DNA from 3 places in the Lentzea sp. NPDC055074 genome. Region 1 is predicted to be linked to each of the others. Evidence: riboswitches for the same ligand, from Rfam matches in the RefSeq annotation. Region 1 holds a riboswitch; each other region holds the start of a gene.
What was found. Region 1 has a riboswitch for S-adenosylmethionine ahead of ACWF7A_RS33730 (aminotransferase class V-fold PLP-dependent enzyme). Riboswitches for the same ligand answer to the same signal wherever they lie in the genome.
Positions count from the first base shown of each region.

Region 1 (9,953 bases):
GCACCGCCCAGCACCAGGCCGAGACCGACGGCCCACTTCTGCGAGCGCAGGTTGCGCGAGATCCAGACGATGAACCCGGCGACGCCGAACGCGATCAGCGCGAGGACCCACGTCATGCTCTCGGCCAGGCCGAACGCGGCACCGGGGTTGCGGACGAACGTCAGGTAGAGCGCGCCGCCGAAGATCTTGATCGGGTCCGCGCCCTCCAGCAGCGCGACCGCCACGACCTTGGTGAGCACGTCGAGTGCCAGCACGGCGGCCGCGAGGATCGCCAGCATCCTGATCTTCGGTTCCGGCAGCGAACCCGCGAACGAGCCGGAGATCGAGAACTCCTCGTCGTCCTCCACCTTGGCGGGGGACTCCGCGGGCTTCTCCTGCGCGTCCGGCTCCCCGGCCACCGTCCCGGGCTCGCCGACCTGCGTTTCCGCAGGCTTCTCGGCGACCTCGCCCGAGGTCTTCGCAGCGGCCTTGTCCGGGGTCTCGGCCTCGTCGCTCACCAGGTCAGTGTCCACTACAGGGACTACGCGAGGAACGGCGGCAGGGTTCGGTCGTCGTTCTGCGGAACCCAGCGGCCGTCGCGCTGCTCGTAGGTCCACTTCGGACCTTCGGTGACGAGAGCGCGCAGCGCCGCGACCAAACGATCCACGTGCTCGGCCGTCGTGCCGAGGCCGATCGACGCGCGCACGGCCCGTTCCTCGTGCGATCCGACCTGCTTGACCAGGCGGCCCACGATCACGTGCGCGCAGAACGCGCCGTCGCGCACACCGATGCCGTACTCGGCGGACAGCGCCGCCGCGAGGAAGCCCGCGTCGAAGCCGGAGATGGTGAAGCTCACGACGCCGACCTTGTCCGCGTCGGTCAGGATCGCCAGCTCGCGGAAGCCCGGGATCGTGCGCAGCCCGGACCGCAGGCGGGCCAGCAGCTCCTGCTCGTGCGCGACGGTCTGCTCCCAGTGCCGCGACAGGATCTCGCACGCCGCGGCCAGCGCGTGCACGCCGACGACGTTCGGGCTGCCGGCCTCGTGCCGCTCGGGCACCGCGGACCAGGCCACGCCGAGGCGGTCGCCGTGGTCGGTCACCTTCGACGTGGCGCCGCCGCCGACCAGGTACGGCTGGGCCTGCTGCAACCAGTCGGCGCGGCCGACGAGCACACCGGCGCCGAACGGGGCGTAGATCTTGTGGCCGGAGAACACCACGTAGTCGACGCCCAGCTCACGGGCGTTGATCGGGCGGTGCGGGGCGAGCTGGGCGGCGTCGAGCGCGATCCGCGCGCCGTGGCGGCGGGCGACCTTCGCGAGCTCGGCGACCGGCCACAGCTCCCCCGTGACGTTGGACGCCCCGGTGACGATCACGAGCCGGGGGCCGACCGGGGCGGCGGCGAGGGCCCGGTCCAGCGCGACGATCGCAGCGCCGGACGAAGAAGGTGCGGGGATCCGCTGGACGTGCGGACCCTTCCAGGGCAGCAGAGCGGCGTGGTGCTCGCTGTCGAACAGGACGACGGCGGTGTTCTTGGGAACGCTGCGCGCCAACAGGTTCAGCGAGTCGGTGGTGTTGCGGGTGAAGACGACGGCGTCGGAGGCGTGCGCCCCGACGAACCGGCGGACGCGGTCGCGGGCCTGCTCGTAGACGCGGGTCGAGACCTGGGAGGCGAACCCGGCGCCGCGGTGCACGCTGGCGTACCAGGGCAACAGCTCGTCGACGGCGTCGCGCACCTCCTGCAGACAGGGTGCCGACGCGGCGTGGTCGAGGTTGGCGTAGGTCACGCGCTCTCCGGTGACCAGGGGGACGCGCAGGTCGGCGCCGACGACGGCCGGAACGGCGGTGGTGGTTCCAGGGGTGATCGCGAGCGTCATCGAGCTGCCTCCGAGGCCAGGGGCCCCGTTGTGCGAAGGCCCGCGCTTGACCGGCGCCCCACGCGCCGGACCAGGTCCTCACCAAGGGCACCCCACCGCGGTTGGAGGGTTGCCGGCCAGCAAGCTTGGGCTTGACGCTGGCTCTCATGACCTGCCGACGACGTTAGCGGAGGGTGACCGCCTCGTCGACACCCGATCACATGCTGAGAAGCCTCGGAGACCGACTAATCCCCGGTCTCGCCCTTCCACCTGGCGTAGCGACCGGCCCGGTCGACGGCACGAACGCGCCGCTCAGCGGCATCGCGCGCCTCCTCGGTGGTGACGATGAGCAACTGGTCCTCGGTCTGCAGCCGGGTCGTCGGTTGTGGCGTGAAACTCTTCCCCGACCGGACCACGAGGCTGACCGTGGCGCCGCTGGGCAGCCGCAGCTCGGACATGTAGACGCCGTGCAGCTTCGAACCGCGCTGGATGTGGACCTGCAGCAGGTCGGCGCCGAGCTCGTCGAGCGGCGAGGAGTCGACCTGGACCTCCACCGCCTCGCCGGTCTTCACCAGCCCGAGCCGCCGGGCGAGCAACGGCAGCGTCGTGCCCTGCACGATCGTCAGCACGATGACCAGCAGGAACACCACGTCGACCAGCTGTCGTGCGCCCTCGACGCCCTGGATCAGCGGGATCAGCGCGAACACGATCGGCACCGCGCCTCGCAGCCCCGACCAGGAGAGGAACGCCTGTTCCCGCCACGGCACCTTGAACGGCAACGAGGCCAGCACCACCGACAGCGGGCGCGCGACGAACGTCAGCACCAGACCCGCGATCAACGCGGGGAACAGCACGTCGAGCAGCCGCGACGGCGAGGCGTAGAGGCCGAGCAGCACGAAGAGCCCGATCTGGGCGAGCCAGCCGAGACCTTCGGCGAACGAGAGCGTGTCGGCGCGGTGCGGCAGGCGGGCGTTGCCGAGGACCAGCGCGGCGACGTACGTGGCGAGGAATCCGGAGGCGTGCACGAGATCGCCGGCCGTGTAGGCCATCACGCACACCGCCACCGTGGCGAGCGGGTACAGGCCGGTGGAGGGCAGTGCCGCGCGTCTCAGCCCGGCCCCGCCGAGGAACCCCAGCGCTACGCCGACGAGCGCGCCCGCGCCGAGTTCGTAGATCACCAGCAGCGGCGCGGTCCAGGAGATCTGGTCCGACGAGGCCAGCAGCACCACGGCGATGTAGACCGGCGCGTCGTTGAGGCCGGACTCCAGTTCGAGCGCGCCCGTGAGCCGCGCGCCGACGCCCAGTGAACGCAGGACGCTGAAGACGGCGGCCGCGTCGGTGGACGAGAGCACCGCGCCCCACAGCAACGCCATCCGCCAGTCGAGGCCCAGCAGGAAGTGCAGCGCCGTCCCGGTCACCGCCACGCTGACGACAACGGCCACTGTGGACAGTGCGACGCCCAGCCACAGCGATGACTTCACCGCGTTCCAGCGGGTCGTGATGCCACCCTCGGTGAGGATCAGCACCAGCGCCGCGATGCCGAGCGACTGGGTCAGGTCGGCGTCGTCGAACTTGATGCCGAACACAGACTCGCCGAGCAGCACGCCGATGCCGAGGTACAGCAGGAGTGAGGGCAGGCCGAGCCTGGTCGACACCCGCACCGCGATCACGGAGATCAGCAGTACGGCAGCGCCGATGCCCAGGACCGCTGTCACGTCACCCACCTGGACCATTCTGGTTGATCACCACCGAATCCGACGAATCAGACGAGTCAACAACTCCAGCCGTTCGCCCCTACCGAGCCCATGCACGACGGAGCATGTTGATCAGTGGCTCAATCCCTACCCTGCACGGAGTTGAACCATGAGGATCCTGATCGCGCTGGCGGCCGCCTTGATGGTGACCGGAGCGACCTCAGCGCAAGCAGCGGCGCCGGCCGCACTGGCGGCGCCGAACATCAACGTCGCGAACGTACAAGCTCACCTGAACCAGTTCCAGTCCATCGCCAACTCCAACGGCGGCAACCGCGCACACGGACGACCGGGGTACCTGGCCTCGATCAACTGGGTGAAGAGCAAGCTCGACCAGGCCGGGTACACCACGCGCGTCCAGTCGTTCACCTCGAACGGCTCGACGGGCTACAACCTGATCGCCGACTACCCCGGCGGTGACCTGAACAACGTCGTGATGGTCGGTGGCCACCTCGACAGCGTCTCGGCGGGTCCCGGCATCAACGACAACGGCACCGGCTCGGCGTCGATCCTGGAGATCGCGCTCCAGGTGAAGGCGACCGGGTTCCAGCCGACCAAGCACCTGCGGTTCGGCTGGTGGGGCGCGGAGGAACTCGGCCTCGTCGGCTCGACGTACTACGTGAACTCCCTGTCGTCGACCGAGAAGTCGAGGATCAAGGCGTACCTGAACTTCGACATGACCGGCTCGCCGAACCCGGGTTACTTCGTCTACAGCTCCTCAGGCCAGCCCACCGGTTCGGCGGCGCTGACGCAGCGGCTGCAGGCGGGCTTCAGCTCACTGGGCGTCTCGACGGAGCTGACGAACGTCGGTGGCCGTTCGGACCACGCGGCGTTCGCCCGCGCGGGCATCCCGACCGGTGGCACCTTCACCGGCGCCGAGGGCATCAAGACCTCGGCGCAGGCGTCGAAGTGGGGTGGCACGGCCGGTCAGGCCTTCGACCGCTGCTACCACCGCTCGTGCGACACCACGTCGAACGTCAACGCGACCGCGCTCGACCGCAACGCCGACGTGATCGCCAGCACGCTCTGGGCCACCGCGGCCTGATCACTTCGCGGTGAGCACCTGCACGGCCTCGTCGAGCACCGGTTCGACGAGGCCGGGCAGGGTGATCCACATCTGGGCCTGGCCCAGGTAGAGGCTGAACGCGATCAACGCGCGCTTCCTCGCCTGGGCCTCGCCGAACCCGAGCTGCCCGAACAGCTCCGTCAGGTAGCCGATCCGCTTCTCCGTGACGCGCTGGAGCACCGGCGCGATCACCTCGTTCTGCGCGGCCGCCTGCAACGCCATCTCCACCGACCCCTTGCGGGTGGTGTCGAGCACCATGGCGAACAACGTCCGCAGCTTGTCCTCGGGGGTCTGCTCGGACTCGACGAGCTCGATGACCTTCTCGGTGTGTTCCCGTTCCCACCGCTCGACCGTCGCCTGCAGCAACGCGTCGCGGGTCGGGAAGTGGTGGTAGACGCTGCCCTTCGTGGCTCCGGCCCGCGCGGCGAGCGGCTCGACGGCGACGGCGTGGAGCCCGCCTTCGGCCAGGGCTCTCAGCGCTATCTCAGTCCAGTCGTCACGATTCCGCCGCACCACGCTTCCATACGCTACCGTACGTTCTCGGAACATACGCCACCGTATGGAGGTCGGTCATGATCAGGAACGTCCACACCCGCGACCTCGGCGTGCCCGCCGGCCCGTTCGTCGAACGCGTCCAGGAGCTTTGGCCACCCGCCTGGGGCAAGCAGGAGTTCGACCGCCCGCTGGGGGTCGGCGCCGACGGCGGGCACGGCCCGATCCGCTACCGCTGCACGGAGTTCGTGCCCGGCGAGTCGATCACCTTCGAGTTCACCGGGATGTCGGGCAGCCACACGCTCTCGGCTTCCGGGGACGTGTTGCGGCACGAGCTGATCGGAACCTTCGGGTTCGCGGACCGGCTGCGCTGGGCGCTCGTGATCCGCTGGCTGCACGACGCGTGCATCGAGGACCTGTTCGACGCCTGCGAACGCGCGGCGGGCAGCGAGCCGGCTGTTCCGGCCCGCTGGTCACCATGGGTCCGACTGGTGCGACGCCTGTTCACGCCACGGCGTCAGCCGGCGGCTGGCCGCGATCGCTCACGACACGCGTGAGCCGGTTTCCCGAGAGCGGTCCGGAACAGCCGAACCCACGCCGTCACCGTCCTCACACACCTCCGGAACAGTCGAGCAGCAGCGGAACGGATCCCGGTTCCGTGCTGGACGCGCCGTAGATGTCGCCCTCGTCGGTGAGCGAGGGGTACGCCGGAACGGTGGGCACCGCACGAGAACCGCTGGGATCAGCCCACAACTCCTTGTCACCCCACAGGGTCCTGCCGAGCACGTGACCGTGCGAGTTCGCCGCCAGGACCTCGGCGGCGAAGGCGTACGGCTCGCTCGCGGCACCCGTCACGTCCCACCTGACGACCTGCGAGTCCACGACGCCGACCGCGTGGTTCCCGCGCACCGTGCGCACTTCGGCGTTGCCGAGAGAGACGACCTCGCCGGACGGGCGGATCCAGTGCGTGCCACCGCTCGAGCCGGCCAGCACCGACCCGTCGTCGGCGATGCCCACCGGGCTCCACGACGCGTCCGTACCCGGGACCTGGTGCGGTACAGCGGAATCCGCCGGCCACACCACGGGCTTGCCGTCCGAACGGCCGAGCACGTCGCCGCGCTCGTTGAGGTCGAACGCCTCCACCCGGTACTCGCCCGGTAACCCTTGCAGGCCCTGCACCGAGTCGGGAACTCCCGGCCGCCACCGCGCGGCGGCCGGGAACAGGGACGCCGACAGGATCACCACGCCGGACGAGTTGATGTCCTGCGCCGACGTCGGGTTGCGGAAGAACGACAGCTGGTCGAGCAGCTGCCCGTCCTTCCACACCAGCGCCGTGCTCCCGGACATCGACCAGAAAGAGCCGGTGCCCACCGCGAACGAGCCGGCCGCGGCCGCCACGCCCTCGCTTCTCACGGCAGGCGGCACCGGCAGCTCGACGAAGTCCCACGACCGGCACGCCGCCACCGGATCAGCCACCGGATCGGCCACCGCGGTGGCCGGAGCCAGCACACCGGCCGAAAGGAGCAGTGCGCTCGCGAAGACGCGCCATCCCCCAGACAGAACCATCACAATCCCCTTTGCTGTTGGCCTGTTCCGACCGTAGCGACGGGGTCCGACAGTTTTTCGCGGTCGCACGCCGAGGGGCCGCCGTCCGAAGACAGCGGCCCCTCGGTTCACTCGTTCAGGTCACGCCTTCGCGACCGCCACCTTCACCTTGGCGCCGTCGCCGACCGTGCCCTCGGAGGTGCCCTCACCGAACACCACCGCGGACGTCAGCGTCTCCGCCTGGACGAACGCCAGGTGGGGCTCCACCGCGGTCCTCACCGCGTCCGGCAGCTCCAGCGTCAGCGTGATCCGGTCGGACACGTCGAGCTGAGCGTCCTTGCGGGCCTGCTGCACCACGCGCACCAGGTCGCGCGCGACACCCTCGGCCTCCAGCTCCGGCGACACCACCGTGTCGAGCACGACGACACCGGCACCACCGGGCAGCGCGGCCGTGGCGGCGGGATCCGTTGCCACCAGACGCTGTTCGTACTCGCCCTCGAACAGCTCGACGCCGGCGGCGACGATCCTGCCGTTCTCCTCGGACCAGTCACCGGCCTTGACGGCCTTGATGACCTTCTGCACGTTCGGGCCGAGGCGCGGGCCGGCCGCACGCGCGTTGACGACCAGCTGGAACTGCCCGTAGGCGTCGACGTCCGTGGACAGCGACACCTCCTTGACGTTGACCTCGTCGCGCACGATCCCGGCGAAGTCCTCCAGCGAGCCCGCCACCGGCGACGCCACCGTCAGCCGCGCCAGCGGAAGCCGCACGCGCAGCTTGTTCGCCTTGCGCAGCGACAACGCCGTCGAGCAGACGTCGCGCACCTCGTCCATCGCCGCCACCAGCGCGTCGTCCGCCGGCACGTCCGACACCGACGGGAAGTCCGTCAGGTGCACCGAACGGCCACCGGTCAGCCCGCGCCACACGACCTCGGCCGTGTACGGCAGCAACGGCGCCGTCACGCGCGTGACGACCTCCAGCACGGTGTGCAGGGTGTCGATCGCGTCCTGCTCGCCGTCCCAGAACCGCTGCCGCGACCGGCGCACGTACCAGTTCGTCAGCACCTCCAGGTACTCGCGCACCAGCTGGCACGCGCCGGAGATGTCGTAGACGTCCATCGCAGCCTGGACGTCGCGCACCAGGTCGTGCGTCTTCGCCAGCGCGTACCGGTCGAGCACGTTCTTCGAGTCGACGCGCCACGTGCCCTCCTTCCCGGAGGCGTTGGAGTACAACGCCAGGAAGTACCAGGAGTTCCACAGCGGCAGCACCGCCTGGCGCACCGCGTCGCGGATGCCGCGCTCGGTCACCACGAGGTCGCCACCGCGCAGGATCGGCGACGCCATGAGGAACCAGCGCATGGCGTCGGAGCCGTCGCGGTCGAAGACCTCGGTGACGTCCGGGTAGTTCTTCAGCGACTTGGACATCTTCTGGCCGTCGTCACCGAGAACGATGCCGTGCGCCATGCAGTCGCGGAACGCGGGCCGGTCGAACAACGCCGTCGCCAGCACGTGCATGGTGTAGAACCACCCGCGCGTCTGGCCGTTGTACTCGACGATGAAGTCGCCCGGGAAGTGGTTCTCGAACCACTCCGCGTTCTCGAACGGGTAGTGCACCTGCGCGAACGACATCGAGCCCGACTCGAACCAGCAGTCGAGCACGTCCGGGATGCGCCGCATGACCGACTGGCCGCTCGGGTCGTCCGGGTTCGGCCGCGTCAGCTCGTCGATGAACGGCCGGTGCAGGTTGTCCGGGCGCACGCCGAAGTCGCGCTCCAGCTCGTCCAGCGACCCGTACACGTCCGTGCGCGGGAACTCGGGGTTGTCCGAGGTCCACACGGGCAGCGGCGAGCCCCAGTACCGGTTGCGCGAGATGTTCCAGTCGCGCGCGTTCTCGAGCCACTTGCCGAACTGGCCGTCCTTGATGTGGCCGGGCACCCAGTTGATCTGCTGGTTGAGCTCGACCATCCGGTCCTTGAACTGCGTGACCGCGACGAACCACGCCGACAGCGCGCGCTGGATCAGCGGGTTCTGGCAGCGCCAGCAGTGCGGGTACGGGTGGTCGTAGGTCTCGTGGCGCAGCAGCAGGCCTGCGTCCTTGAGGTCGCGGATGATCAGCTTGTTCGCCTCGAAGACGTGCACGCCCTGGTACGGCGCCACCTCCGCGGTGAACTTGCCGTCCGGTCCGACCGGCACGACGACCTCGATGCCCGCCGCGTCCGTCACGACCTTGTCGTCCTCACCGAACGCCGGTGCGATGTGGACGATGCCCGTGCCGTCGTCGGTGGTCACGTAGTCGGCCGTGAGCACCTGGTGCGCGTTCTCGCGGCCCACGAAGAAGTCGAACGGCGGCAGGTACTTCTTGCCGACCAGGTCCGAGCCCTTGAAGCGCGCGACGACCTCGGGCTCCTCGCCCAGCTCACGCGCGTACGCCGCGACTCGGGCCTCGGCCAGCAGGTACTTGTCGCCGTCCGAGCCCACGACCGTCACGTAGTCGACGTCCGGGTGCACGGCGGCGGCCAGGTTGCTCGGCAGCGTCCACGGCGTCGTCGTCCAGACCAGGGCCTTCTCGCCGGACTCGAGGCGCAGCGCCACCGTGACGGCGGGGTCCTGCCGGTCCCGGTAGGCGTCGTCCATCTTGGTCTCGGTGTTGGACAACGGCGTCTGGCAACGCCAGCAGTACCAGAGCACCCGGAAGCCCTCGTAGATCAAGCCCTTGTCCCACAAGGCCTTGAACGCCCACATGACGCTTTCCATGTAGTCGAGGTCGAGCGTCTTGTAGTCGTTGTCGAAGTCGACCCAGCGAGCCTGGCGCGTCACGTACTCGCGCCACTGGTCCGTGTACTGCAGCACGGACGTGCGGCACGCCTCGTTGAACTTCTCGATGCCGAGCTCGTCGATCTCGTGCTTCTGCGTGATGCCCAGCTGCTTCTCGGCCTCGTACTCGGCCGGCATGCCGTGCGTGTCCCAGCCGAACCGGCGCTCGACGTGCTTGCCGCGCATCGTCTGGTAACGCGGCACGACGTCCTTGACGTACCCGGTCAGCAGGTGGCCGTAGTGCGGCAGACCGTTCGCGAACGGCGGGCCGTCGTAGAAGACGAACTCGTTGTCACCGTTCTCGCCGGCCGCGTTGCGCTCGATGCTCGCCTGGAAGGTCTCGTCGTCCTTCCAGTACCCGAGCACGTCCTGCTCGAGGTTCGGAAAGGACGGCTGCGCCGGGACCTCGTTCTGTCCGGCCCTGGGGTAGGCCATCTCCACTGCTCCTCGCGGTCAC
Region 1 covers NZ_JBSGUQ010000019.1:7,079-17,031, reverse strand. Annotated here, with positions in the region: gene lspA (signal peptidase II) at 1-497, opposite strand, end outside; gene ACWF7A_RS33730 (aminotransferase class V-fold PLP-dependent enzyme) at 521-1,852, opposite strand; SAM riboswitch class IV at 1,890-2,004, opposite strand; gene ACWF7A_RS33725 (potassium/proton antiporter) at 2,077-3,564, opposite strand; gene ACWF7A_RS33720 (M28 family metallopeptidase) at 3,695-4,627, shown strand; gene ACWF7A_RS33715 (TetR/AcrR family transcriptional regulator) at 4,628-5,164, opposite strand; gene ACWF7A_RS33710 (SRPBCC family protein) at 5,221-5,697, shown strand; gene ACWF7A_RS33705 (hypothetical protein) at 5,750-6,706, opposite strand; gene ileS (isoleucine--tRNA ligase) at 6,827-9,931, opposite strand.

Region 2 (9,953 bases), on a different contig from region 1:
CACGCCGCTCAACAGCATCAACGGCACGATGGACGCCGACAGCACGGACGCGAAGACGTACTCCAGCTTCACCTTCAACGCGATCGCGTAGGACACCGAGCCGATCGCGATGCCGAGCAACGCCACCAGCCCGAGCCCGAGCAGCATCTGCCCGGGCGAGGCGCGGAAGCCGAACAGCATCGCGGCCAGCATGATCAGCAGGCTCTGCACGACCAGCAGCACGACGTCCTTGCCGACCCGCCCGACGAGCAGCGCGACCCGGCTGACGGGGGTGACCCGCAGCCGTTCCATCACGCCCGTGCGGACCTCGGGCAGCAGCGAGAAGCCCGCGTAGGCGGTGCCGAACAACGCCATCTGCACGAGCAGGCCCGGCACGAACCACTGCCAGCCGGTGTCGCCGAGCAGCGGTCCGAAGAGGCCGAGGTAGAGCAACGGCTGGGCGATCCCGAACACGATCGCGACAGGGTTGCGCACCACCGGCAGCATCACGCGGCAAAAGACGAGCCAGGTGTCATGCAGCATGGGCTTCCTCCCGCAGGGAACGGCCGGTCATGGTCAGGAACACGTCGTCGAGCGTCGGCCGGTGCACCTGGACGCTGTGCAGCTCGACACCGATGTTGTCGAGGTCGCGCAGCAGTCCCGGCAACGCGCGGTCGCCGTTCGGGATGCGGAAGCTGACCTTCTCGCCCTCGACGACGGCGTTCTCGAACTTCGACGCGACGATCGACGCCTGGGGCGTGCCCAGCACGACGAGGTCGCCGGAGACCTGGTGCTTCAGGTCGTCCGGTGAGCCCTCGCCGACGATCGAGCCGTGGTCGATGACCAGCAGCCGGTCGCTCAGGAAGTCGGCCTCGTCGAGGTAGTGCGTGGTCAGGAAGACCGTGGTGCCGTCGGTCTTGAGCTGCCTGATGTGGTCCCACAGGTTGCGCCGGCTCTGCGGGTCCAGGGCCGTGGACGGCTCGTCCAGGAACAGCAGCCGCGGGTCGTGCAGCATGCCCATCGCGATGTCGAGCCGCCGCTGCTGGCCGCCCGAGAGCGTGACGACGCCGCGCTTCTCGAGCCCGGTCAGGTCGAACCGGTCGAGCAGGCCGGCGACCTTGCGGCGGGCGTCGTGCTTGGACAGGCCGTAGAAGCGGGCCTGGAAGTCGAGCTCGTCGGCGACCCGCTGGTCGAGCCCCGCGCCGTTCTTCTGGCCGACGTAGCCGATGTTGCGGCGCACCCCCGCCGGGTCGGTCAGCAGGTCGTGCCCGGCGATGGTCGCCTCGCCCGCGGTCGGCTGCAGCAGCGTGGTGAGCATGCGCAACGTCGTGGACTTGCCGGCGCCGTTCGGGCCGAGGAACCCGACGAGCTCGCCCTCGGCGACGTCGATGTCCACACCCCGCACAGCGTCCACGGGACCGGCCTTCGTCTCGAACCGGCGCGCGAGGCCGCGTGCCTCGATCATGACGGAACCCCCTCTAGTCAACTTTGACTAGAGGCTAGCGAGAACTAATCAAGTTTGACTAGTCCCTCAGCTCGTACGCACCGGCCTCTAGGCGTTCGATCAGCTCCTGAGTCCAGCGCACCTGACCTTCGAGATGGACGAGCCAGAGTCGAAACAGCTCGCTGACGTGCGCGGGCTTGCCCATCTCCGGCATCGAGGAGATGCCGTGCCGGGTGGGGGTGAGCCGGCCTTCGAGGTCCGCGAGCCGGTTCTTCAGCAGCACGACCGCCCGCCCGCGCGGGACGAGGTTGAGCATCGCGACGGCCGCCGAGACCTCGTCGTTGGCGGCGTCCGCGGTGGCCAGCGCACGCCCGAGCAGGTCCTCCAGCTCGTGCTCGCCGGCCGGGGTGATCCGGTAGCTGGTGCGGGCGGGGCCCTCACCGGACTCGGTGCCCACCGGCTCCAGCAGTCCGTCCTTGGCCAGCGCCTTCAGCGCGTGGTAGATCGAGCCCGGCTGCACGTTCGCCCAGGCCTCCGCCGACCACGACCTCAGCTCGCGGCGCACCACATAACCGTGTGCCTCGCCGACGAGCTTGACCACGCCGAGCACCAGCATTCTGGTCGCGGACAAACCGACCTCCCACTCGGTGGAAACACCCTGGCACCGCCTCCGTAGGCTATGTCCATGAGTGCCTCCGTACTGACCGCGGTGGCCTGGCCTTATGCCAACGGCCCCAGGCACATCGGTCACGTCTCCGGTTTCGGTGTCCCGTCCGACGTCTTCTCCCGCTACATGCGAATGTCCGGACACCGGGTGCTCATGGTCAGCGGCACGGACGAGCACGGCACACCCATCCAGGTGCAGGCCGAGAAGGAAGGGCTCACCGCCCGCGAGCTCGCCGACAAGTACAACCGCGTCATCGCCGGTGACCTGCAGGGCCTCGGCCTGTCCTACGACCTCTTCACCCGCACCACCACCGGCAACCACTACCAGGTGGTGCAGGACCTGTTCTCCGCGCTGTGGAAGAACGGCTACGTCGTCCCCAAGACCGAGATGGGCGCCATCAGCCCGTCGACCGGCCGCACGCTGCCCGACCGCTACATCGAGGGCACCTGCCCGATCTGCGGCTACGAGGGCGCGCGCGGCGACCAGTGCGACAACTGCGGCAACCAGCTCGACCCGTCCGAGCTGATCAACCCGCGCTCGAAGATCAACGGCGAGACGCCGAAGTTCGTCGAGACCGAGCACCTGTTCCTCGACCTGTCCGCGTTCATCGACTCGCTGGGCAGCTGGATGGGCACGCGGTCCGACTGGCGTCCGAACGTGCTCAAGTTCTCGCAGAACCTGATCAAGGACCTGCGGCCGCGCGCCATCACCCGCGACCTCGACTGGGGTGTGCCGATCCCGCTCGACGGGTGGAGCGACCAGCCGATGAAGCGGTTCTACGTGTGGTTCGACGCCGTCATCGGGTACCTGAGCGCGTCCGTCGAGTGGGCGCGGCGCACCGGGAACCCGGATGCCTGGAAGGAGTTCTGGACGGGCGACGCCCAGGGCTACTACTTCATGGGCAAGGACAACATCGTCTTCCACTCGCTCATCTGGCCGTCGCTGCTGCTCGGGCAGAACGGCGCGGGCGACAAGGGCGGCGAGCCCGGCCGGTTCGGCACGCTGAACCTGCCGACCGAGGTCGTGTCGTCGGAGTACCTGACGATGAGCGGCTCGAAGTTCTCGACCTCGCGCGGCACCGTGATCTACGTCGGCGACTTCCTGAAGGAGTTCGGGCCGGACGCGCTGCGGTACTTCATCTCCGTCGCGGGTCCCGAGAACCAGGACACCGACTTCACCTGGGAGGAGTTCGTCCGCCGGACGAACTTCGAGCTGGCGAACGAGTGGGGCAACCTGGTCAACCGCTCGATCTCGATGGCGCACAAGAACGTCGGTGCCATCCCGAAGGCCACGTCGCTGACCCCGGCCGACCACGAGCTGCTCGCGCAGTCCAAGGCGGCGTTCGAGACCGTCGGCGCGCACCTGCGCCGCTCGCGGTTCAAGCAGGCCTCGGGCGAGGCCATGCGCGTGATCTCCCTGGCGAACAAGTACCTGTCCGACCAGGAGCCGTGGAAGCTCAAGGACGACCTGGACCGCCGCGACTCGGTGCTGCACACGGCACTGCAGGTGGTGCAGGACGCGAACACGCTGATGACGCCGTTCCTGCCGCACTCGGCGCAGAAGGTGCACGAGGCGTTGGGTGGCACGGGCGTGTGGGCCGCACAGCCGGAACTGACCGAGGTCGACGACCTGGACATCCCCGAGCGTTCGTACCCGGTGCTGACCGGTGACTACGCCGGTGAGCAGGCCAAGTGGGAGTCGACGCCGATCGAGGTCGGCCGGCCGCTGCAGAAGCCGTCGCCGCTGTTCGCGAAGCTGGACGCGAAGCTGGGCGAGGTCGGGCCCGAATGGGCTCCGATCGTGACCGAGTAGTGGCGGACAAGCGTGAACGACCGCCGGTGCCGGAAGCTCTTCCGGCACCGGTGATCGACGCCCACACCCATCTCGACGCGTGTGGTGCCTCCACCGCTGCCGACGTGGCGGTCCTGCTCGACCGGGCCGAGGCCGCCGGCGTCTCGCACGTGATCACCGTGGCGGACGACCTGGCCGCCGCGCGGTGGGCCGCCGAAGCGTCCACATGGGACCCGAGGGTCTACGCGGCGGTGGCCGTGCACCCGACGCGCACGTCGTCCTTCGGGGACGCGGAGAAGGCCGAGCTGGAACGTCTCGCCGCCTTCGACCGAGTGGTGGCGATCGGCGAGACCGGTCTGGACTACTACTGGGACTACTCGCCGCCCGCCGCCCAGCACGACGCTTTCCGTTGGCACATCGACCTTTCCAAGCGCGTCGGGAAGCCGTTGATGATCCACGACAGGGACGCGCACGAGGACATCCTCAAGGTGCTCGACTCCGAGGGAGCACCGTCCACTGTGGTCTTCCACTGCTTCTCGGGAGACGCGGACTTCGCGCGGCGGTGCGTCGACGCGGGGTACGTGCTGTCGTTCGCGGGGCCGGTGACGTTCAAGAACGCCCGTGCGCTGCGGGAAGCGGTGCAGCTCGTGCCGCAAGATCAGCTGCTGGTCGAGACGGACGCGCCGTTCCTGACGCCGCATCCGTACCGCGGACGTCCCAATGAACCCTATTGTGTGAATTACACAGTTCGCGATATCGCTACGTTGCGTGGCGAAGATCTTTCTGAACTCTGCGTCGCTGTCACCCGTACTGCTCAACGAGTGTTCGGGCTGGACCACTGAAATGCGACGTAGAGCGAACGGAGTACAGGGTTGCTACCCCCATGGGGTGACTGACGTCACAACATTGGCGGGGGTGTTTGCGCAACGTCGGCTACCCCGTTACTGTCCCGTGACCGTGCCACCTGAGCCGACCCTGTCGGTTCGGAGCACGCCCGCAGTCGGGGCGGGACCGAAGCCAGAAGCGCGAAGAAGCGAGACCACGTAGGAGGAGTTGCCGGGAACCTTCGAGCTCCAACTCGAATGATCTTGTCAACGCCAACTGTGCGGTGGCCTCACAGCTTCCGCAATGGAGGTATCGACCCTTGTCTGGTAGCGACAGAACTGCCGCTCCGTACGACTTCAACGACGACACGGACTGGTTCACGCCGGTCGGTGGCACGGCGGTGGACGTCGCTGATCCCCACCCGAGCTTCCCCGCCGGTGCGCTGACCATCACGCCCGCGGACGTGCTCGAGGTGCTCGGCCCGGACGCCGACGACCTCCTGGCCTCGGCCAACGTCGACGTCGACGAGCTGATCCGTCTCATCAACGCCGAGACGACGATCATGCCGCCCCTCGTCCTCCCGTCGGAGGAAGAGGAGCAGGCCGACCCGCAGGTCCTCGTCAAGGCCGCCTCCACGTGGAAGCGCCGCTTCCTCAAGGGCACCGTCGCCGCGATCCTCGTGTCGATCTCCGGTGGCGGCGTGACCGCCATGGCGATGGACAAGTCGCTGACCGTCGAGGTCGACGGCGCGCTGCAGACCGTCCACTCCTACGAGGGCACGGTCGGCGACGTCCTGGCGGAGGAGGGCATCGTCGTCGGTGAGCACGACGCCCTGTCGCCCTCGCTGAACGCCCCGATCTCCGACGGCGGCAAGATCAGCCTCGACCGCGGCCGCCTGCTCAAGATGAGCGTCGACGGCCAGGCTCGCGAGGACTGGGTCCGCTCCGTCACCGTCGAGGAGGCCGCCAAGCAGCTCGGCGTGCCGCTCGAGGGCGCGTGGATGTCGATGCCCGGCTCGCACGCCGTGCCGCTCGAGGGGATGAACCTCGAGGTCAAGACCAGCAAGACCATCAAGCTGTTCGACGGCGCGAACCCGATGCGCGAGGTCAAGACGACCGCGCTGACCGTCGACGAGCTGCTCAAGGGCGAGAACCTCTCCCTCGGCCCGGAGGACGCGGTCGCGTCCGGCGTGGACGTGAAGCTCGCGACCGGTGCCGAGGTCTACATCTCCCGCACCGGCGTCACGGTCATCAACGTGAACGAGCCGGTCGCGCCGCCGGTCGAGAAGACCAACGACCCGAACATGACCGCGGGCCAGCAGACCGTCACCGACCCCGGCGCGCCGGGCGAGCAGACCTCGCAGTACCGCGTGACGGTCAAGAACGGCAAGGAAGTCAGCCGCGAGAAGCTGAGCAGCAAGGTCACCAAGGAGCCGAAGCCCAAGAAGATCACCGTGGGCACGAAGCCGCTGCCCGACGGTGAGGTCTGGGACCGCCTCGCCAAGTGCGAAGCGGGCGGCAACTGGGCCATCAACACCGGCAACGGCTACTACGGCGGCCTCCAGTTCTCGGCCAGCACCTGGGCCGCGAACGGTGGCACCGCCTACGCGCAGCTGCCGCACCAGGCGACCCGCGAACAGCAGATCGCCACCGCGACCAAGCTGCGCGACCGCGCAGGTGGCACGTACGGCGCCTGGCCGGGCTGCCGCGCGAAGCTCGGCCTGCCGTAAACCTCTCTCCGTCCCCCGCCGAAGGCCGCCCGTGGTTCGCCACGGGCGGCCTTCGCCGTTGCGGGCCGTGCGGCCTCTGGCAACGGCCTGGTGCGAGAATGCACCGGTGAGCCTGCTGGGACCTGCCGAAGTTCGCCGTCTAGCCGCCGAGCTGGACATCCGCCCGACCAAGAAGCTGGGCCAGAACTTCGTGCACGACCCCAACACGGTCCGCAAGATCGTCGCCGCGGCCGGTCTCACCGAGGACGACGTCGTCCTGGAGGTCGGGCCCGGTCTCGGGTCGCTGACCCTCGCGCTGCTCCCCAGCGCCAAGCAGGTCGTCGCGGTCGAGATCGACCCGCCGCTGGCGCAACGGCTCCCGCAGACGGTCGCGGAGATGGACCCGGAGAACGCGGGCAAGCTCCACGTCGTCCTCGAGGACGCCATGAAAGTCACCCAAGAAGACCTGCCGGCACAACCCACCGCGATCGTCGCGAACCTGCCTTACAACGTCGCGGTCCCGGTGGTGCTGCACCTCCTGGCCGAACTCCCCAGCCTTCGCAAGGGTCTGGTGATGGTGCAGGCCGAGGTGGCCGACCGGATGGCGGCCAAGCCCGGCAACAAGATCTACGGCGTCCCCAGCGTGAAGCTCGCCTGGTACGCCGAGTCGAAGAAGGCCGGCTCGATCGGCAAGAACGTGTTCTGGCCCGCGCCCAACGTCGACTCGGGGCTGGTCTGGTTCCAGCGCCACGAAAAGCCGCTGTCCACAGTGGACCGCAAGCGGCTCTTCCAGATCGTCGACGCCGCTTTCGCGCAGCGCCGCAAGACCCTGCGGGCCGCCCTCAGGGGCTGGTCCGGCAACACGATGGACATCGACGAACTGCTCGCGAAAGCGGGCGTCGACCCGCAGCTCCGGGGCGAGCAGCTGAGCGTGATCGACTTCATCCGGATCGCGGAGGTCTAGGGCCTGTGTCGAAGTTCGGTCCGAGGTAGCCGGGCCCGAGGCGGCCCCTGGCGGCCCGGCCGGCCGGCCCACGTACAACACCGGTACGCAGGCCGTCCGGCCGCACCACCGGGAACCACCTCAAGCGCGGCTCCCGGCGAACCGAACTTCGACACAGGCCCTGGCCGGGGATCCATCGGCCATCAGTGTGATCTGTCGAACGAATCGGGTTTTGGCTTGCGCAACCGAACGTCCGTCCGGTTGACTCTTACTTGCCATCCGGAGCGACTGAGAGACCTGGCTCTACGACGTCGCAGCAACCACCCGCTGGATGCGGGCAGGTGCTAACGCCAGGACCGATGGAGGATCACCATGGGTACCACGCGAATGCTGACGCGCCGTCGAGTCGTCGACCAGTGCCGTCGCACCGCTTCTGCATGTCGTCGCCACCTCGTCTAAGGCGCCTTCTCAAAGTCCTTTGACGCGCACTCGCTTGAAGAGTGGCGCACACACCTGAGCAGAAACCTCGACCGCGCACGTCCGCCACGAGCGGACGAGGTGCCGTCGCGCGCAGCCGTGGAGCAGAAGTGATCACTGTCGAAAACCTCACCAAGTCCTTCCAGGGTGTCTCGGCCCTCAACGGCGTGACCCTCGACGTCGAGGCGGGCACCGTGCTCGGCGTGGTCGGCCCGAGTGGTGCCGGCAAGTCGACGCTCGCCCGGTGCGTCGCGCTGCTGGAGCGTCCCGACTCCGGGGCGATCCGCGTCGACGGCACCGACATCACGAGCCTCGACGGCTCCGCGCTCCGTGCGGCCCGCAGGCAGATCGGCGTTGTGCCGCAAGGGGATTCGCTTCTCCGTCAGCGCACGGCCGCCGGCAACATCGCACTGCCGCTCGAGTCCGCGGGTGTGCCCGGACCGCAGCGCCGCACCCGCGTGGGCGAGCTGCTCGACCTCGTCGGGCTCACCGACAAGGCCGCCTCGTACCCCGACCAGCTCTCCGGCGGGCAGCGCCAGCGCATCGCCGTGGCACGCGCCCTCGCCGCCAACCCGTCCGTGCTGCTCGCCGACGAGCCCACGTCCGCGCTGGACCCGGAGACCACCGGTTCCGTGCTGACCGTGCTCGACCGTGCGCGCGCCGAGCTCGGGGTGACGGTTCTCGTCGTCACGCACGACATGGGCGTGGTCCGGAAGATCTGCGACGACGTCGCCGTGCTGGAGCAGGGCCGCGTCGTCGAACACGGCAAGGTCCTCGACCTGGTCAACAACGCGGGAAGCCGGACGAGCAGCGCGCTGCTGCCCGCCGTCGACCTGAACCCGATCAACGAGAGCAGCTACGACCGCGTCGCGGACGTCGTGCTCGTCGGGTTCGCCGCGGTCGGCGCCCTTCTTCCCGAGGTCTCCCACCGGTTCGGCGTCGAGCTGAACATCGTCGGTGGTGGCCTCACGCGACTGGGCGAGACGCCGGTCGCACGGTTCCGGCTCGGCCTGAACGGCGAGCGCTCGGACTCCGCTCTCGAGTGGATCGGCGAGGCCGGCGGCTCGGTGCAGAGGTCCCTGAAGGGCCCCCAGGGAGTAGCTGCGTGAGGTCTGCAACACCCTGGTCCGACGTCTTCAGCTTTCTGCTCGAAGCCACGGGCGAGACGCTCTACATGGTCGGCGTCTCGACCGTCATCGCCACCGTTCTCGGAGTTCCCGTAGGTGTCTGGCTGCAGCTCACCGCTCAGGGTGGGCTGCGGCCGAACGCCGTGGTGCACAGGATCCTCAGCTTCGTGACCGACCTGGGCCGCTCGATGCCGTTCATCGTGCTGCTCGTCGCGCTCACGTCGGTCACCCGCCTGCTCGTCGGTGGCTCCATCGGCAGCACGGCGGTCATCGTGCCGCTCGCCGTGGGAGCGATCCCCTTCGTCGGCAGGCTGGTGCAGAACATCCTGTCCGAGGTGCACGTGACCGTGGTCGAGGCCGCGATCACCACGGGCGCCTCGACGCTGAGGATCGTGCGCAGCGTGCTGATCCGCGAGTCGCTGCCCGCCCTGATCAACGCCATCGGCGTCACCGTGATCGCCCTCATCGGGTACTCGGCGATGGCGGGCGTGATCGGCGGCGGTGGCCTCGGCGACCTGGCGATCCGCGAGGGCTACCAGCGCTTCAACGACCGGATCCTGTGGAGCACCGTGGCGTGGCTCGCCGTGCTCACCACCGTGATCCAGTTCGGTTTCACCCGTGCCGCCCGTGCGTCCGACCGGCGCCGGCACGCCTCCGTCTGACCCGTAGCAAGATTCTCAAAAGGAACGTCATGCGTATTCGTGCTGCCCTGATCGCAGTTGCTTTGACCGGTTTGACCGCTCTGTCCGCCTGCTCGTCGGGTGGTGCCAGTGCCTCCGACACGCTCAAGGTCGGTGTCTCCCCGGTTCCGCACGCCCAGATCCTCAAGTACGTGGCCGACAACCTCGCCGCGCAGAAGGGTCTCAAGATCGAGGTCGTCGAGTTCACCGACTACGTGCAGCCGAACACGGCGCTGGTCGACGGGTCGCTCGACGCCAACTACTTCCAGACCGTCCCGTACCTGGAGACGTTCACCAAGGAGTCCGGCGCGA
Region 2 covers NZ_JBSGUQ010000006.1:56,540-66,492, forward strand. Annotated here, with positions in the region: gene ACWF7A_RS16050 (ABC transporter permease) at 1-522, opposite strand, end outside; gene ACWF7A_RS16055 (ATP-binding cassette domain-containing protein) at 512-1,444, opposite strand; gene ACWF7A_RS16060 (PadR family transcriptional regulator) at 1,503-2,054, opposite strand; gene metG (methionine--tRNA ligase) at 2,109-3,902, shown strand; gene ACWF7A_RS16070 (TatD family hydrolase) at 3,878-4,723, shown strand; gene ACWF7A_RS16075 (transglycosylase family protein) at 5,026-6,435, shown strand; gene rsmA (16S rRNA (adenine(1518)-N(6)/adenine(1519)-N(6))-dimethyltransferase RsmA) at 6,548-7,378, shown strand; SAM riboswitch class I at 7,630-7,723, shown strand; gene ACWF7A_RS16085 (methionine ABC transporter ATP-binding protein) at 7,945-8,943, shown strand; gene ACWF7A_RS16090 (methionine ABC transporter permease) at 8,940-9,623, shown strand; gene ACWF7A_RS16095 (MetQ/NlpA family ABC transporter substrate-binding protein) at 9,653-9,953, shown strand, end outside.
Region 2: another riboswitch for S-adenosylmethionine. It lies ahead of ACWF7A_RS16085 (methionine ABC transporter ATP-binding protein); the one in region 1 lies ahead of ACWF7A_RS33730 (aminotransferase class V-fold PLP-dependent enzyme).

Region 3 (9,953 bases), on a different contig from region 1:
ACAGCTCCGGTAGCGAACCTGCCTGAAACGCCCTGAACCGAAAGCCCGGCTCCGCGGACCGTTCACAGGCAACCCCACGACACAACCGCTCTGCTCCTGCTGACCGGTCTCATCCCCGCCCGGCATCCAGCTTCCGCACCCCTGACCGGTCCCACCCATCCCACCGATCGGAGTCAGCCATGCCCTCGGCCCGCATCACCCGCCCTCCCCGCATCGACACCGCCTGGCACCATCCCGCCACCAGGCGCCCCCAGGTCCAGCCGAACCCCGTCCCGCACCGCCCACGTCCCCCCGAGCTGCCTCGCCCGCGCCAAGGCAGCCCCACCCCTGACCCGAGACCTCCCACCACCCAGGGGAGGCCCCAGTGGCCCGCCGCCACCCGATAACCCACGACCTCCGCCTGGTCCCGGCAGCCGCAGCCGTCTGGACCACAGCCGTGGCCGGTCTCTTCCTCAGCTGGCAAGCAGCAGTGCTCACCGGCCTCGCAGCAGGAGCCCTCGGCCTGACGGCGTGGCGCAGAGCGTGGTGGACCAGGACCTGCGCGATAGCCCTCCTGATCTCGGGCCCGGTGGCTGCGGCCTGGGTAGGTGGCAACGTCCTGCGAGCCGAGTCCCACCCACTCCGCCTGGCCGCGGACCAAGGCCGCAGCACCACCCTCACAGTCGAACTCACCACCAGACCCAAGGGCATCCGGGCCGCGGGCTTCGGCGGAACCCGGGCAGGCGTGGAGAACGTGGTCCTCAGGGCAACGGCGAACGGCGCCCAACTGGTGCTGCTGGCACCGGCCGACAAGTGGCGCGATCTGTTGCCAGGCCAGAAGGTCACGGTCAAAGGCACCCTCGCCCCGCCCAGAGGCGGCGACCTGGCGTCAGCGCTGCTGCGAGTGCGCGGCCCGCCGCAGGACCCGCGCCCACCCCCGGTCTGGCAGACCTGGGCCGGCGACCTTCGCGACGGCCTGCGACAGGCCAGCAAGGTCCTCGACGACGAGGAGGCAGGGCTCCTGCCCGCACTCGTGGTGGGCGACACCGAGCAGATGGTGCCGCGCATCGTGGAGGAGTTCCGCACAGCAGGGCTCGCCCATTTGCTCGCGGTGAGCGGTGCGAACCTGGCGATCATCTGCGGGGCGGTCTACCTGCTCACCCGACGGCTCGGGCCACGTCCGGCCGCCTTCGCCGCCCTCGCGGCGCTGGTCGGGTTCGTCATCCTGGCCGGACCGGAACCGAGTGTGCTCAGGGCCGCAGTCATGGGTGCCGTAGCGTTGCTGGCATTGGTGCTGGGCCGGCAACGATCCGCGGTGCCGAGCCTGGCTACGGCGGTGCTCGCCCTGGTGCTGCACGATCCGGCGCTGGGAGGCGATCCGGGATTCGCGTTGTCCGTGGTGGCGACGGCGGCGTTGGTGCTCATCGCGCCGAGGTGGGCGCAGGCGCTGAAACAGCGTGGTGTGCCGAACGGGCTGGCTGAGGCGATCGTCGTGCCGATGGCCGCGAGCCTGGCCACGGCTCCCCTGGTGGCGGGGCTGTCCGGGCAGGTGAGCCTCGTGTCGGTGGTGGCGAACCTCGTCGCCGGGCCGGTGGTCGCGCCGGCGACGGTGCTGGGCGTGCTGGCGGCGGCCGTCGCGCCGCTCTCACCGCAGGTGGCGGAAGTCGTCACGCACGTCGCCGGGCCTGCGGTGAGCTGGTTGATCACGGTCGGGCGGCAGGCGTCGGCCGTGCCCGGTGCGGCGGTCGGCTGGCCGGACGGGTGGACCGGAGCGCTCGCGTTGGCGGGTGTGACCGCCGCGGTCGTGTTGTTGGTGCGGTTCAAGAAGACGCGGGCGTTGGTCGTCGCGGTGCTCGTCGGCGCGTTCGTGGTGCTGGTGCCGCTGAGAGTCGTGGCGCCGGTCTGGCCGCCCGCCGGGTGGAAGGTCATCAGCTGCGACGTGGGCCAGGGCGATGCGCTGGTTCTCGCGACCGACGACGCCGACACGGCCGTGCTGGTCGACACCGGGCCCGATCCCGGAGCGGTCGACCGGTGCCTGAAGACGTTGGGGATCAAGAGGATTCCGCTGGTGGTGCTGACGCACCTGCACGCGGACCACGTCGGCGGACTCGACGCCGTGCTCACCGGGCGTGCGGTGGGAGCGGTGGCGGTCGGGCCGCTCAAGGAGCCCGCGTGGGCGTGGAGGGAGGTCGGCGAACGGGCTCGCGCTCACAACGTGCGGGTCGTGGAGCCGAAGGCGGGCGAGCGGTTCGCCTTGCCGGGACTGGAGCTGGAGGTGATGGGACCGAGACGGCCGCCGGTCGCCGAGGACGGGAACACGACGGTGAACGACTACTCGCTCGTGCTCAGGGCTCACACGAGGGCGGGGCGGGTGCTGCTCACCGGTGACGTCGAGCTGGCCGGCCAGGCGGCGTTGCTGGGGGAGCGGGACCTGAACGCCGAGGTGCTCAAGGTGCCGCACCACGGGTCGCGGTCCTCGCTGCCCGCGTTCCTGAAGGCCGTGCGGCCTCGGGTGGCGCTGGTGAGCGTCGGCGCGGGCAACAGGTACGGGCATCCGAGCGCGCACGTCATCGACGTGTTGCGGGCGGGAGGCGCGTTGGTGTTGCGCACGGACAAGGACGGAGACCTGGCGGTGTTGCCGGGAAACCGAATCGTACGAAGGAGAAGAGATGGTCTGGGTCAGGTTGTTCAACGCGCGCTACCCGATTCCCGGTGGCACGCCAGGCCTCGCGTGGGCGCTGTGGCAGCCGAACTACTCGGCGACGCCGTGGCCGCACGACGAACTGAAACCCGATTTCGGTTACTACATCTGCGAAACACTCGAAGACGGCACCCGCGCCGTCACCTACAGGGCGACGACCACGCACGTGCTGCCGCAGACGAAGGCGGAGACGCCGGAGGAGGCGTACGACCTCGTCGCGGAGCGGGTGTTCGACGACGAGCTGCGGGTGGCGCCGGACGTGTGGCACGACTACCACTACAACGCGCTCAAGGCGGAGGCCCCGTGGCCACAACGGATCGTGGCGTGGCGCGCGGCCGTGGAACCGGTCGGACCGCACGTGGTGGAGGGCTTGCAACGCTTCCCGCGCACCGGCTGGCTCAAGACGGACGCGATCTCCCTGTGAGCCAGGGAGATCGCGTCCGCGAGAAGGTGACTAGCCCAGTGCCTTGATGACGGCCTCGGCCGACGGCGGGACCGTCGCGCGCGGGCCGATCGTGTCGCCGAGCGCGTCGAGGGTCTTGAGGCCGTCGCCGGTGATGAGCAGCACGGTCTCGGCGTCGGGGTCGAGCTGGCCCGACTCGATCAGCTTCTTCGCCGTCGCGACGGTCACGCCGCCGGCGGTCTCGGCGAAGATGCCCTCGGTGCGGGCGAGCAGCTTGATGCCCTCGACGACCTCTTCGTCGGTGACGTCCTCGATGGCGCCGTTGGTGCGGCGCACGGCGTCGAGCACGTACGGGCCGTCGGCCGGGGCACCGATCGCCAGCGAGCGGGCGATCGTGTCCGGGCGGACCGGGCGGATGACGTCGTGGCCCGCCTTGAAAGCGGCGGAGATCGGGGAGCAGCCGGTGGCCTGCGCGCCGAACACCTTGTACGGCGACGCTTCGACGAGGTCGAGCTGGCCGAGCTCGCGGAACGCCTTGTCGACCTTGGTGAGCTGCGAGCCGGACGCGATCGGCACGACGATCTGGTCGGGCAGGCGCCAGCCGAGCTGCTCGGCGACCTCGTAGCCGAGCGTCTTCGAGCCCTCCGCGTAGTACGGGCGGACGTTGACGTTCACGAACGCCCAGTCCTCGTTCTCCGCGGCGAGCTCCTGGGCGAGGCGGTTCACGTCGTCGTAGTTGCCGTCGACGGCGATCAGGTCGCCTTCGTACACCGCGCTCATGAGGATCTTGGCGCGTTCGAGGTTGGAGGGCACGAGAACCACGGACTTCCAGCCCGCGCGGGCGGCGGCCGCGGCGACGGCGTTCGCCAGGTTGCCGGTCGACGGGCAGGCCAGCACCTTGAAGCCGAGCTCGCGGGCAGCGGCGAGCGCGACGCCGACGACGCGGTCCTTGAACGAGTGCGTGGGGTTGCCGGTGTCGTCCTTCACCCAGATCTTGCGGACGCCCAGGGCCTTGGCGAGGTTGTGCGCCTCGACCAGGCGGGTGCCGCCGGGATCGGTGTTCGGGTGCTGTTCCACAGTGGACGGAACGGGGAGAAGGCCGCGGTAGCGCCAGATGGACCTGGGGCCGGCCTCGATGTCCTCGCGCCGGATCTTCCCGAAGTCGTAGGCCACTTCCAGCGGCCCGAAACACTCGAGACAGGCGTACTCAGGAGCGAGAGGGGTCTCATTCCCACATTCCCGGCACAGCAGTGCCCGGGCAGGGCCGAGGTCGAACTTCGTGCTCGTGGGCACAGTGACAGCAGTCATCGCGAGGTATCTCCTCATCTTTCCCGCGAAATCGAACGGGTCGGAATTGGCACCGTGATCGTCTGCGCAGAGCTCCGCACAAGGTTCTGTGCTGGCGCTGACGCCGGTTGCCGGGGCTTCTTCGGGCCGTTCCCTCTGCCCCTCTGGATGAGCGGTGTTCAGTTGTGGGCACCAAGCTACGGCAACTGTCCGTTGCGCAGCCACCAACGTCCACGATCCGGGACGTGGAAAGATGCGGAGCGTGAGCGCACCGGAGTCACTGCACCTCGTCATCGGCGAGGAGGAGTTGCTGGTCGAACGTGCTGTTCGGGCGGCTCTCGAGGCCGCACGAGAGGTCGACTCGACCGCCGACCTGACCCGCGTCCAGGTGACTGATCTCACGGCTCCGGAGCTCGCCGAACTGGTGAGTCCGTCGCTGTTCGCGGAGGGCCGCGTGATCGTCCTGCAGAACGGGCAGGACATCAGCAAGGAGATCGCCGACATGGTGCTCTCCTACGTCAAGGCGCCCGCGGACGGCGTGACGCTCGTCGTCGTGCACACGGGCGGTGGTCGCAGCAAGGCGGCCAAGGACCTGCCCGGGCAGCTGAAGAAGGCCGGCGCCGCGGTCACCGAGTGCGCCAAGGTCACCAAGGCGAGCGACCGAGAGGCGTTCGTGCGCAACGAGGTGCGCCGCGCGGGCGGCAAGATCGACTCGGAGGCCGTCGCCACGCTCATCGACGCCGTGGGCACGAACCTGCGCGAGCTCGCCGCGTCCGCGTCGCAGCTCGTGTCCGACACCGACGGCAAGGTGACGGTCGAGGAGATCCGCCGCTACCACCAGGGCAAGGCCGAGGTGACGGGGTTCGCCGTCGCGGAGAAGGCCGTCGTCGGTGACCGGGCGGGTGCCATGGAGGCATTGCGCTGGGCAATGCAGCTCGGCGTGCCGCACGTGCTGGTCGCGGACGCACTGGCGGACGCGGTGCGCACGGTCGCGCGCGTGTCCGCCGTGGGCCGCGCCGACCCGTTCAGCCTGGCCGGGCCGCTCGGCATGCCGCCGTGGAAGATCAAGAAGGCGCAGGCCCAGTCCCGCGGCTGGGCCCAGTCGGGGCTCGCCGACGCGATGCAGGTGGTCGCGGGGCTCAACGCCGACGTGAAGGGCGTGGCGGCCGACGCCGACTACGCGCTGGAGCGGGCCGTGCTCCGGATCATCGCCGCGCACAGCCGCCGCTGACAGCGCCGTCACGCACAGAGCCGCCGCTGACAGCGGACGATCACGACTGGCGCGGTATCCCGATCAGGTACTGGGTTCCGGTGAAGCCGGGTTCGACGCCGATCGTCCACTCGAACGACTCGGTGCCGTCCAGCCCGTCCACGAGCCGCCGCAGTTCCGCGCGCCCGTACATGCGCAGGAACGACACGACGCTGTCGAAGAACATCATGAACGGCAGCACCGGCACGACGTAGGTCAGCGCCAGCCGCAGCAGGTAGCGGGGCAGGGGATTGCGCTGGAACGGCGCCGCGAGCAGCACGGCCAGCGCTAGGAAGAACGGGAACACCAGCACGTGGAGCCACGACCGCTTGGTGTCGACGACGACCATCGGCTGCCGGGTGTCGACGGCGTTCTGCAGCATCCGCGAGGCCAGCGCGGGCGGGAAGTGGTGGAAGGCGCCGTAGATCGTCCGCGTTCCCTCCACCCGGCAGTCCGTGGCGTCGACGGGCGTCGCCACGTGGCCGACGGAGCAGCACTGGTCGGGCAGCCGCCGCCGGTTCTGCCGGGCGACGCGCTCGAAGGCGGGCACGTTCGGTACCAGGTCCGTCAGCGTGACCTGGGTGTGGACGCCCTCCGCGTGCAACCGCCGCTGGATCAGCGGCACCGGCCCGCCCGACCCCGCGCAGAGGTCGACGATCCGGTGGTCCGCGCCCGACCGCAACGCCAGCGCCAACGGGCGTGAGTACTCGCGCGCGGCGTCCGTCAGCCGGTAGATGGTCATGATCGACTCGGTGTGCAGGGTCCTCAGCACGGGCGGCGTGCCGTCGAGGTCGTGCAACTCGAAGAAGTCGATGCGCGGCAGCGATTCCATGGGGTCTACGCCTACACCAGAAATGTGAAAGGGCTCCACCTCCCGGAGGAGGTGGAGCCCTTTCACAGAAGCTCGAAGGTCTACGAGCGAGATCAGCCCTCGAGGGCGTTCGCGCGCAGGGCCATCGCCGACTTCTTGTTGGCGGCCTGGTTGGCGTGGATGACGCCCTTGGTGGCGGCCTTGTCGAGCTTGCGGGACGCGTCCTGCAGCAGCTCCAGGGCCTTCGCCTTGTCACCGGCCTCGGCAGCCTCGCGGAACTTGCGGATGGCCGTCTTCAGGGACGACTTGACCGACTTGTTGCGAAGGCGGGCCTTCTCGTTGGTCTTGATCCGCTTGAGCTGGGACTTGATGTTCGCCATGCGACATCACCCTTCTTGTCGAAACCGGGTTCGTGACGCGCTTGGTCGGCACCGGCCACGAGGGCCGGGTCTCCTCCACGGCGGAGAGCCGCGCGTTCACGACGGGAAAGAATATCAGGCCAGCTCAGCGCACCGTGAAGGTGGCCTTCTCGGCGCCCACCACGGCCTCGTAGCCGCCGCGGGCGACCTCACGCCGTCCGTCACCGTCCACGTCGCCGACGGTCAGGGCCAGCTGCGAGAGCTTGAACGACACCTCGACCTGCTTCGACTGCCCCGCAGCGAGTTCCACGCGGGTGAAGCCCACCAGACGGGCGTCCGGGGTCAGCACCGGTGAGGCCGGCTGACGCACGTGGACCGGAACAACCGTGGTGCCCGCACGCCCGCCGGTGTTCGCCACCGTGAACTTCACCACGCCGTCCCGGCGATCAACCGACACCGAGGTTCCCGAGGTCGCGAACGACGTGTACGACAGCCCGTGCCCGAACGCGTAGAGCGGGTCGTACTTCGCCCCCGCCGACGTGTTCGCGCCCGGCAGCTGGTCGTAGGTCAGCGTCGGGTCGCCCAGCGCCTTCGGCCACGAGATCGGCAGCCTGCCGCTCGGGTTCACCGCGCCGAACAGCACGTCGGCGATCGCCCGGCCACCCTCGCTGCCCGGCAACCAGCCCGCGACCAGCGCGTTCGCGTCCGCCGCCGCGCCGAGCACCTGTGGGCGCGCGGTCAGCAGCACCACGACCACCGGCTTGCCGGTCGCCTGCACCGCGTCCACCCACGCCTGCTGCTCGGTCGTCAGCACCGGGTTCTCCGTGTCGGCCGGACCCTCCGCGCCGGGCTTCTCGCCCAGGACGACGACGACCGCGTCGGCACCTGCCGCCTCGGACACCGCCGCGGCCTGAGTCGGAGCGTGCACCACGGACGCGCCCGGGACGGCCTCACGCACACCGGTCAGCACGGTCGCGGTCGGCGGCAACGGCGAGTCGTCCGGCACGCCCTGCCACTCGACGGTCCAGCCACCGAGCTGGCGGCGCACGTCGTCCGCGGTCTCCCCGGTCACGACGATCTTCTTGGCAGCGGAGGACAACGGCAGCACGCCGTCGTTCTTCAGCAGCACGGTGCCCTCGGCCGCGGCCTTGCGCGCCAGGTCGCGGTCCGCGTTCACCACGTTCCCGTCGGCCTTCGCCGGGTCCACGTACGGCTTCTCGAACAGCCCCAGGTCGAACTTGAGCTTCAGCACCCGCCGCACGGCCTGGTCGATCCGCCCGCGCGACACGGACCCGTCGCGCACGTTCGCCAGCAGCAACGACGTGAACTCGGCCGCGTTCGACGGCTCCATCGCCATGTCCACACCGGCGTTGACGCTCATCGCGATCGCCGTCTTGTAGTCGGGCGCGACCTTGTGCCGGTCCACCAGGTACTTCATGTCCTGCCAGTCCGAGACCGCGACGCCCTTGAAGCCCATGCGGTCCCGCAGCTGCGTCTGCAGCATGTACTTCGACGCGTGCACCGGGACGCCGTTGAGCGAGCCGGAGTTGATCATCACGGTCTTCACGCCAGCGTCGAACTGCGCCTGGAACGACGGCAGCACGAGATCCTGCAGCTGCCGGATCGGGATCTGCGCCGCCGCCCGGTCGTGGCCGTTCGCCGGCGCCGAGTACCCCGCGAAGTGCTTCGCCGTCGCGGTCAGCTGCGCGGTGTCGTCCACCTCGGCCTGCTGCCCGCGCACGTTCGCCGCCGCCAGCTGGCCGGACAGGAACGGGTCCTCGCTGTAGGTCTCGTAGTAACGGCCCCAGCGCGTGTCCCGCGCGATGTCCGAGACGGGCGCGAAGTTCCAGAAGACACCGGTGGCGCGCAACGCCTTCGACGCCGACACACCGATCTTCTCCTGCAGCCCCGGATCCCACGTCGCGCCGAGCCCGATCTGGTGCGGGAACATCGTCGCGGAGATGACGTTGTTGTGCCCGTGCACGCCGTCGGCGCCGTAGATGATCGGGATCTTCAACCTGTTGTTCTCCAACGCATAGCGCTGGATCGCGTTGTTCATCTCGGCCCACGCCTTGGGCGTGTTGTCGAGCGGCGCGTCACCACCGCCGGACAGGATCGACCCCACGTGCGCGTCCGCGAGGACCGCCTTCAGGCACGAGTCGACCAACGGCCCGTTGACGTTGTTGCAGTCACCGCGCAGCTTCCCGACGCGGATCTGGGCCATCTGCCCGATCTTCTCCTCGACCGTCATCCTGCGCAGCAGGTCCTCGACCCGCCGCTCCGTCGACGCCCGACTGTCCAGATAGATCTCTCTACCGGCCGCGAGACCACCCGCCGGTGTCAGCGACGCGATCACCACAGCAACGCCCAGCACGCCGAGACCAGCACGCTTGCGGGAGAACAAAGACAAGACTCCTCCACGTTCCCGGTGCGCCCGCCGCACACCTTCGCGTGGAGGAGTCGGACAACAAACCTCCGAATGGATGAACTCAATGACAGCGTTTTCATGCTGGTGAAACGCCTGTTCAGTGCCTCGCGTCCGGGAAGTTCCGGAACAGGTTTCAGGCCTGTTCCGGAGGTTCCTCAGGCTCCGGGTTCTTCGGTGGCCTGCCGCGGCGAGGCATCTTCCTCACCTCGCCGGGCAACCGGCCCTCGTCCGCCAGCGCACGCCGCAGCAGGAACTCGATCTGCGCGTTGGTGCTGCGCAGCTCGTCGTTCGCCCACCTGCTCAACGCGTCGTGCACGGCCGGATCGAGCCTGAGCAGAACGCTTTTGCGCTCTGCCATCAGGTGTACAGGGACCCGGTGTTCACCACGGGCTGAGTGGAACGGTCACCGCACAGGACGACGAGCAGGTTCGAGACCATCGCCGCCTTGCGCTCCTCGTCGAGCTCGACGACGTCGTGGTCCGCGAGCCGCTCCAACGCGAGCTCGACCATGCCGACGGCGCCCTCGACGATCCGGGTCCGTGCCGCGACGACCGCGCCGGCCTGCTGCCGCTGCAACATGGCATGGGCGATCTCCGGCGCGTACGCGAGGTGCGTGAGTCGTGACTCGATCACCTTCACGCCCGCGGACTGCACGCGTGCCGAGATCTCGATCGCGAGCGTCTCGGTGATCTCGTCCGCGTTCTCCCGCAGCGAGAGACCGGTCTCCTCGTGGTTG
Region 3 covers NZ_JBSGUQ010000030.1:3,547-13,499, reverse strand. Annotated here, with positions in the region: gene ACWF7A_RS41505 (DNA internalization-related competence protein ComEC/Rec2) at 437-3,151, shown strand; gene thrC (threonine synthase) at 3,135-4,391, opposite strand; SAM riboswitch class I at 4,403-4,545, opposite strand; gene holA (DNA polymerase III subunit delta) at 4,624-5,601, shown strand; gene ACWF7A_RS41490 (hypothetical protein) at 5,642-6,451, opposite strand; gene rpsT (30S ribosomal protein S20) at 6,544-6,810, opposite strand; gene ACWF7A_RS41480 (glycoside hydrolase family 3 N-terminal domain-containing protein) at 6,935-9,199, opposite strand; gene ACWF7A_RS41475 (hypothetical protein) at 9,351-9,575, opposite strand; gene ACWF7A_RS41470 (SPFH domain-containing protein) at 9,575-9,953, opposite strand, start outside.
Region 3: another riboswitch for S-adenosylmethionine. It lies ahead of thrC (threonine synthase); the one in region 1 lies ahead of ACWF7A_RS33730 (aminotransferase class V-fold PLP-dependent enzyme).